DNA from 2 places in the Sporosarcina koreensis genome. Region 2 is predicted to be linked to the other one. Evidence: riboswitches for the same ligand, from Rfam matches in the RefSeq annotation. Region 2 holds a riboswitch; the other holds the start of a gene.

Region 1 (4,619 bases), on a different contig from region 2:
GTGCAACGTAAGTCATTTGACAACCCCCTCTTCGACAACGATTTGCCCAAGCTCTATTGCAGCATCATCCATTTGGAATATAGCATTCAGGAAATGAACAGCAAAATCCCCCGGCCCCGAAGCTCGCTCCGCCGCCAATTCCCCCGCCTTCTTGTAAAACGCAAGACTATAAGCAACCGCATCAAGTAGCGCATGTTTACCGACAGAAAGGAATGCGGCGCAAACTGCGCTCAGCAGACAGCCCATTCCGGTGATCCGCGCCATGAGCGGGTGCCCGCCCGTTATCCGGATGATTTTTTCGCCATCCGTCACGATGTCCGTCTCACCGGTAACCACTACGAGACAATGATGGCGTCGAGCCACATCTATTGCCGCTTCCACAATATTTGCCGACCCATCCCCCGCATCGACGCCTTTCGCTTCCCACTCCACTCCCGCGATGGACGCGATCTCACCGGCATTTCCCCGGATGAGCGTAATCTCCAATTCCTCCAGAAGTTTTGCAACTGTCCGTTTACGGAAAACAGTCGCCCCCGCACCGACCGGATCCAATACGAGTGGCCGCCCTTTAATAGAAGCGCTTTTTCCAGCTGCGATCATTGATTCAACAACCGAACTGTCCAGCGTGCCGATATTGAGCAATGTACACGAGGAAACGGCGGCTACTTCCGCCGCCTCCTCGATTGCACCCGCCATGATCGGCGAAGCGCCCAATGCGAGCAAGCCATTCGCTTGAAAGTTTGCAACGACAATATTCGTGATGCAATGAACCAACGGGCTTTGCGAACGCAGTTCATGCAGCAATGAAGATTGCGCCATTATGCATGCACCTCCGTTTCAAACGACCATTTTTGCTTCGTCCATGCCATTTCCCAAAACTGCAATTCATAATGGACACTTTTAATGAAATGGGCTTTCAATTGTTCCCTTCTTTTATCCGAAAGTTCTTCCGTAAGTTTATTCAAACGATCGATCTGTTCACGGGTTGCCTGCTCGAACCATTCAGAACTGTACGTGGCAATCCATTTATCGTAAACCGGATGATTCGGTTTCGCGTCCTTCAGCCGCTCCCCGATTTCGTAATACAACCAATAACATGGAAGCAACGCTGATAATGTCGCGGCCAAGTCACCTTCCAATGCGGCCCTGTACAAATGCGACGTGTAGGCATACGCTGTCGGCGCAGGTTCGAAACTTTTAATGTCATTATCTGTAACGCCCAGCAGGCCAAAAAAACCTTCATGCAATGAAATTTCCGCACCGCACGTTCCCTCCGCATGCTGCGCAAACCGTTGCACCGTCAATAAATCCGTAGCCTGCACAGCTGCCAGGGCATGGACTTTCGCAAAGTGCTTCAAATAATACGAGTCTTGCAGGACATACTGTTTGAAGACATCTTCAGGCAAAGTCCCTTCAGCGAGCGCCGCAATGAATGGATGGTGGAAGCTTGCCTCCCAAACATCGCTGCATTCCTTCCGTACCTCTTCACAAAACGTCATTCCAACCACTCCTTTATAGTTTTAGAAAACCAAAAAAGCCGCTTCACTCAACACAATCGTTGAAGAAGCGGCTCGCAAATCGGCGGAAGATAACCTTTGGAAGACGTGCGATCCACTTCCCTACGCTGGTATGAGCCAGATCAGGTTCGAAGGGTCCGCGTATCGATACACGTCTCAGTCTTTTACAAAGACTCCCCCAGTGGTTAACTCTTTTCAGTTTTCTACTTCACTATATCATAGATTACTAGTTTCGTAAGGTCCGCGTAATATTTTGTAATACATAACGTTAGACCCTTAAGACCATTCGTTAAACATAACAATAAAGTAATGGGACATCTATGCAAGGCAATTTGACGGTATTTTCAACGCAGGAATAAATTGGATATCCAGGGTCTAATTCATTAGAATACATCCTTTTTTAGTATTTTAATGTGTTTTCTCTTTATTACAAAGGTTAATATTTCCATGAATATCTGTTAATTGGTTGTCACACCCCTGTTATTTTCTTTTGTTATTGTTGGTATTGTGCAGTTGGGACACTGCTCACATCCGAATGAAAGCTTTCATCCGGATAGTAAAAAAACGAACCCACCTGAGAAGGAGGCGGATGTACATATCGACTTAAAAAGATGAATGTTATTTCGCTTCAGTATTGAGTAGTCGGGAACGAAAAATTTAAGAAAAGGGAGTTTGATGAATCTTGGTTAACGAAACGAATCGTAATGAGAAGAACACGAAAAAGAGAATTTTACCGTTTGTCATGTCGACATCGATGCTAACTGCAGCTATTTTCGGAGCAAGCGGTTCGGCGTTCGCTGCGGAAAATGGCGAGCCAGAGTTTAAAAATCATGGCGAAAAGGTTTCCTATTATGCAACGAGTATTCCTGGATCTCCTGACAAAGGTAAATTCATGCGTACAATTGCAAATAAAAACTTCGTAGCTGCTGATCTGGATGAAGATGATTCAGACGATACTACTGGTGATGACGACGCTACGGACACGCCAAATGATGACGAAGAAAATACAGATACACCTGTAGATGAAGAGGACGATGCTGTAGATGCGCCAGCTGACGAAGATGTTGATGCTCCGGCTGATGAAGAAGGAGATGTTGATGCTCCGGCTGATGAAGAAGGAGATGTAGAAACTCCTGCTGATGAGGAAGTAGATGCTGAAACTCCTGCTGATGAAGAGGATGCTGAAGAAGCTCCAGCTGATGAAGATGCTGATGCAGAAGCACCTGCTGATGACGAAGTAGATGCAGAAACACCGGCTGAAGAAGACGCAGATGTAGAAGCTCCAGCTGATGAAGATGCTGATGTAGAAGCACCTGCTGATGAAGATGCTGATGTAGAAACTCCTGCTGATGAAGAAGTAGATGCAGAAACACCGGCTGATGAAGAGGACGCTGTAGAGGTACCAGCTGACGAAGAGGAAGCTGAAGAAGCACCTGCTGATGAAGAGGAAGCTGAAGAAGCACCTGCTGATGAAGAGGAAGCTGAAGAAGCACCTGCTGATGAAGAGGAAGCTGAAGAAGCACCTGCTGATGAAGAGGAAGCTGAAGAAGCACCTGCTGATGAAGATGCTGTAGAACTACCAGCTGACGAAGAGGATGCTGAAGAAGCACCTGCTGACGAAGCCGAAGAAACAGAAAAGCCAGCTGACGAAAATATCAATGAAGATACTACGTCAACTGACCAAGCCGATTCAATTATAACAGATGAGCAAGTTAATGAATATAAATCTATCTTACAAAATTATGTAAATTTACTCAATTACTATGATCTTGCTATTCAAGATTATTTCGGGATTGCCTTACCAGGTGAAGATGTAGCGGAAGAGCCAGCTGAAGGCGACGATGCTGTTGAAGGTGACGACGCTGTTGAAGGCGAAGACGCTGTTGAAGGTGAAGACGTAGTTGAAGGTGACGACGCTGTTGAAGGCGACGACGCTGTTGAAGGTGAAGACGCTGTTGAAGGCGACGACGCTGTTGAAGGCGAAGACGCTGTTGAAGGCGACGACGCTGTTGAAGGTGACGACGCTGTTGAAGGCGACGACGTAGTTGAAGGCGACGACGTAGTTGAAGGCGACGACGCTGTTGAAGGTGAAGACGCTGTTGAAGGCGAAGACGTAGTTGAAGGCGACGACGTAGTTGAAGGCGACGACGCTGTTGAAGGTGAAGACGCTGTTGAAGGTGAAGACGCTGTTGAAGGCGACGACGCTGTTGAAGGTGAAGACGCTGTTGAAGGCGACGACGCTGTTGAAGGCGACGACGCTGTTGAAGGCGACGACGCTGTTGAAGTTCCTGCTGAAGACGAAGATGTAGCAGAAGCACCAGCTGAAGACGAAGAAGCTGCTGAAGAAACGGTTGTAGAAGAAGTTCAAACAACAGTTTGGGACAAGCTTGTTGGTTATTACAATCAAGTAGTAGCAGCTTACAACTCTTTCTTCGGATTGCTTAAAAAGTAAGATAGCAACAAACTACAACTGAATAAATGCACCCCGTAACAGGAAATGTTAGCATTCCCTGCCTGAACCGTATGCCCTACGGTTAATCAAATAGGTAATTTGATCATTACTAAAGCCCTTGTGAACTCCAGCTGGAGTTTTCAAGGGCTTTATTCATTCAAAAGCATCGACGGAGAAAGGCATTTCCCTTTATGTTAAGCTAGAAATATACAGACAACTGTGATTCCCCTAAGGGGAGGATATGCTATACAAACACGGGAGGTCATATTATTGGCAGTAAAGATAAAGGTGTATTCAGATTATGTATGTCCATTTTGTCTTCTTGCAGAACAACCTTTAGCAGAAGCAATAAAAGGAAAAGACGTGGAAGTTGAATGGATGCCGTTTGAGTTGCGTCCGTATCCAAATGAAACGTTAAAGCCCGAGGAACATTATTTGCAAAGCACATGGAAACAGTCTGTCTATCCGATGGCTGAACGGATGGGCATCGATATCACCCTTCCAAAAGTGTCACCTCAACCGTACACGCATTTGGCCTTCGAAGGTTATCAATATGCGAAGGAAAAAGGAAAAGGCAATGAATACAATGACCGCATGCTTCGAGCTTTCTTCCAGGAAGAACAGGACATTGGCAACATTAATGTGTTAAC
Region 2 (4,619 bases):
GACAAGCCCGAGAACGCGAGGACGCGAAAACTTAATGACAATGCGTGGTTCATCTGCACTTCTGTTATGTTGATCGACCCAATCGACAGGACGACCGGCCCTGATTTGTCTTCTGCAAAAACGAGCGTCGTCCAAAAGTAACCGAACGCCATGATGAAAAACGGAATCATGAACAGGATCCATACTTTCCAATCGATGCGGCTGAAGAGGAGCTGAGCAACAATCACGCCGATCCACATAAGCAACGGCGTCCACGGATTGAAAAAGAATGCCATCGTCAACATGCAAACCGTGACAACAATGAACTTTGCGGATGGGTTCATCTTATGCAAAGCAGAGTTCATGCTGCACCCATCCTTTCGGCTGAAGCAAATGATGCTTCGTCAGTAAATCCTCGTCCCGCCAAACGTGATCTGCGTCAAACTTCCCTGTCAAAGCCCCATCTTTCATTAATAAAACCGAATCCGCCACATGAAACGCAAACTCCATATCGTGGGTGACGATCAAAAAAGTCGTCCCTTCCCTCGCCCGCTCGTCAATCAACCCGAACAACTCCGCCATGGATGCGGCGTCTTGGCCGGATGTCGGTTCATCCATCAAGATGATTTCCCTGCCGTCGCACAACATCGCGGCAATCGCCACTCGCCTCTTCTGCCCGTGGCTCACCGCAAACGGATGGGCATCCGCAACCGCCGTCAAATGCAAACGTTCAAGCAAGTCATCAACAGCTGAGCCGCCACCAAATGCAATTTCATCCCGGACTGTTTTCGTCACGAATAAAAATTCCGGTGATTGAGGGACATATCCCAAATTTGAGGGGCGCACAGTTCCATTTGCAGGAATCAATTGGCACAACGCTTTCAGCAACGTTGATTTGCCGCTTCCATTCGGGCCTGCAAGAACCGCAACTTCTCCGCGGTCCAATGTGAAGGAAACGTCTTTCAGAAATGAATCTGTACCGACGTTGGTGACTTCCATTGATTGCCGCCCCTGTTTACTGCTCGTCCTTTTACGTGTCGGAATGGCGTCCTTCATTCGCTCCAACTGGATTTCGCGATCGAAAAAGCCGCCCCATAAATCGAGCCGATGCTCGATCGCCAAGATTGTCAAAGACCGTTTCCGCTGAAGCTCATCCAGCCAGCCGATGAACTGCTTCGCGGTATACGGATCCAAATGAGAAATCGGTTCATCGAGCAGAAGGACTTCCGGCTCCATGATCAATGCGCATGCAGTGGCAATCTGCTGCTTTTCGCCACCGGACAGTTTTTGAATGACGGAATGGCGAAACTCGGTCAACCCTGTCAGCTCCAAAACGTCCTGAATCCGGAAATCCATTTCTTCACGGTCTACATTCAAGTTTTCAAGCGTGAACGCCAGCTCCTCTTCGACAGTCGGCATGCAGAACTGCGCGTCCGGATCTTGGAAAACGGTCGCAATCCGGTGATTCACTTCGCCGGGTAAATAGGACTGACTTTCTTTATCGAATAGGACAACCGAGCCCTTTACAATGCCATCGCAATTTTCCGGATACAGCCGGTTGCATAAATAAAGCATCGTCGTTTTTCCGCTCCCGCTTGGTCCCGTAATGACAACCTTTTCCCCGCTTTCCACGGTGAATGAAAGATCTTCAAAGATCCAATCTTCTTCATCCGGATAGCGGAAACTGACGTTATCAAACCGTATCACTTCAGGCACGCGCTTCACCCTTTTTCACCCGCGTGATCGCATACCCGCGTAGTGAGCCAGTAGCAAGCAATCCATCGACGACCGCCTTGCCGCCGATTCCCGCAATAACTGCTCCGCTTACGATCCGGATGCCAAACATGAGCATTACATAACCTGTGCTAAACACTGTGAAACCGCCTAGGAAATAGCCGTAGATAAAGCTGAAAACCGAAGAGCCGACCCCTGCCAACATGAGCACCCATAGATCAAATCGACGATAGCGTGTTGCAGCGAAAGCCGCCTCGGCGCCTAACCCCTGAATAACTCCTGCGAGGATCAACCGCGGACCGACCGCATTCCCTAATAGCACTTCGACGGCAGCAGCAATGGTCTCTGAAATGACGGCCGCGCCAGGTTTCCGGATAATGTACATGCAGATAATCGACACGATGAACCAAATGCCGAAAATCCATTCATAGGCGATCGGACCAATGAATCCCGACCATATATTCCCGACATGCAGAAAAAGCAAATAGACGATTCCGAACACAACCGAAAACAGCGACATGAGGACGACTTCTTTCAGCTTCCATGACTTCAACATATTACAGCCCTCCGTGTGACGGACTGTTGATGCTCATTGAAACAGTCATGACCAAATGCTTATGCTCTTCAGACCGCGCATTGCTGAAAGCTTCCTCGTAAAATGCGAACACATCATGGATATCCCCATGGATGCCGCTTGCGTAATGCATCGATTCATTGAACACGCCCTGCTCCTTTGCCCGGTCCACTTCGCGATAAATGATCTCCATATACGACGGATTATTCATCGGATAGAGCGCAAATTGGGAGGATACATATTGCTTTGCCGTATCCGTATTCGCGATCTTCTCGCCTTTATCCAAATATGCATCGCCCGCCGTATCACCCGGGCAGCCAGCTGAAAAAGTGCCCGATAGCGCAATATGCTTGCCCGTTTTCGCAGCATGCAGAGCAATCGCCTTCGCCACATTGAACACATGAACTTGCTTGCCGCGAATGACGGTGGACACATCATCTGTATGCATCCACACATTCGACGTATCCGTTTGTTCAAGCGCTCCTTTAATAATACTTACAAAATCATCTGCCATCGGATGCAATGAGAAACGAAATCCGACAATTGGGCTTAACCCACATTCCATTTCCTTCGACCTCCCAAAAAATTTTCATAAAAAAAACTACATCCCGGAAGATGTAGCACTTCTCCAATATGAAACAATCGGAAAGCCACTACACTTCCCCACGCAGGTATTATCCTGATCGGGTCATAAGGGATCGGAGCTGTTGCTCGCATCTCAGCCAATAGTGGGCACCCCTAGTGCAGAAAACGGTATGTAGTTGTTAGTTATGCTGCCATTAGTATAGACGAAGTATTTTTTATTGTAAATAAAATCTGGCAAACTCGTACTTTTGTATCGGACTACACCTTCCTGCTCAATTTCAATTCAAATTCAGGATGTGTCACGTATTCTTGATATTCAACATTCCCGTCAAACTTGAAATACTCTTCGATACGGACCCGGATCGCTGGTTGCGTAATATACTCAAGCACTTTATCCTTAGGAACCCACCTGCAATCGGACGTTTCTTCCGACGTGCACAATTCCCCGCCAACCGGCTTGCAAGCAAAATCGAACATTACTTTCGTCGGTACATCCGTCACCCCGTCATACCATTTATAAATGGCCGAGTTCGTATAGACCCCAATGAGGTGGCTCACTTCCACGTCAATGCCGCTTTCCTCTTTCACTTCGCGGATGACTCCATCCATCAAGTTTTCTCCGACTTCGACTTGTCCTCCTGGGAAAACCCATCCCCCATGTTCTGTTTTCACAATTAAGAGATTCCCTTCCCTGTCTTCCACGAGCCCACCACAGGCTACGATATGTGTCGGCATCGCCATTCTTCCCATCCCCTTTTTGAATTAATCTATTTATTTCTATAATAACAATCTTCTCCTGCTGATTAAAGCTCCTATTCAAAATAGTACATACTGTGCAAAAAAAACCCCTTGACCAGAACAGTCAAAGGGTTACTTGCTTTATGAATGAATCGCCTGATGTGTTGCACTCTATTAAAAATTACTAAAGCTGCCTCCGTGGTGCATGCCTCCGTGGTGCATGTGGTGGTGGGTATGGGTGTGCATATGATGGGCACCTGTATGATGAACACCTGTATGGTGAACACCTGTATGGTGAACACCTGTATGGTGGACACCTGTATGATGGACACCAGTATGATGCATATGCCCAGGATGGTGGCTCATGTGTCCCGTGTGAACATGGTGATGATGATGTACATGATGGTGTTCATGACGGCGCCTTTCGCCCATGTGATGTTGTTCAGGATTTCTCACGTCTATCCCTCCTTCATTTCTCATTCATCATTATGGTATGTCTAAATTCAAATCGATTGTAGGCGTAACGTTCAAGGCTGCCAATCAATAAAACCAACTACCGCTTTTGACAGCTGAAGGTGGTTTTTCATAAATGCTTAAACTGGAACTTTTGCGAGATAGTAAGCATCCAGTTCCTTATAATATTTATTCATGGATGAAGGAGAAACATCAAACCACTCGGCGATTTCTTTCAATGTCATGGATAGCGGCTCGAAAAACGAGTGCTCCTGACCGAATCGGATCGCCCCGGCTGCAATCGCTGTTTCTTTACGTGCATTCGGTTGTTGTTCCACTAAAAAGTCCTCGACAACGTCCAGTAATTTTCTAGACATGCGGTCATGTTTTTCGAGAAAATCCATTGCATCGAGCAATACGCCTGCTTCGAACTCCGTAAACTCTCCGCCTTGATATCCGTTTTGACCGAGCAACCGCCAGAAATTCATCGCGTACTCTTTTAAGAACTTGCTGACATCCTGTTCTTCATACGCTTCAAATTGCTCTGCAAATTCCC

The links. A riboswitch is a leader RNA that binds a small molecule or an ion and turns the genes downstream of it on or off. The one in region 2 is predicted to bind thiamine pyrophosphate.
Region 1: another riboswitch for thiamine pyrophosphate. It lies ahead of tenA (thiaminase II); the one in region 2 lies ahead of ACFPTP_RS11220 (YkoF family thiamine/hydroxymethylpyrimidine-binding protein).

What each region holds. Positions count from the first base shown of each region.
Region 1 covers NZ_JBHSNP010000010.1:36,607-41,225, reverse strand. Annotated here, with positions in the region: gene thiD (bifunctional hydroxymethylpyrimidine kinase/phosphomethylpyrimidine kinase) at 1-16, opposite strand, end outside; gene thiM (hydroxyethylthiazole kinase) at 13-819, opposite strand; gene tenA (thiaminase II) at 819-1,499, opposite strand; TPP riboswitch at 1,600-1,707, opposite strand; gene ACFPTP_RS05310 (ICP22 family protein) at 2,200-3,969, shown strand; gene ACFPTP_RS05305 (DsbA family oxidoreductase) at 4,240-4,619, shown strand, end outside.
Region 2 covers NZ_JBHSNP010000025.1:61,731-66,349, forward strand. Annotated here, with positions in the region: gene ACFPTP_RS11205 (energy-coupling factor transporter transmembrane component T family protein) at 1-344, opposite strand, end outside; gene ACFPTP_RS11210 (ABC transporter ATP-binding protein) at 325-1,695, opposite strand; gene ACFPTP_RS11215 (ECF transporter S component) at 1,688-2,269, opposite strand; gene ACFPTP_RS11220 (YkoF family thiamine/hydroxymethylpyrimidine-binding protein) at 2,271-2,852, opposite strand; TPP riboswitch at 2,931-3,037, opposite strand; gene ACFPTP_RS11225 (NUDIX hydrolase) at 3,131-3,613, opposite strand; gene ACFPTP_RS11230 (YecA family protein) at 4,204-4,619, opposite strand, start outside.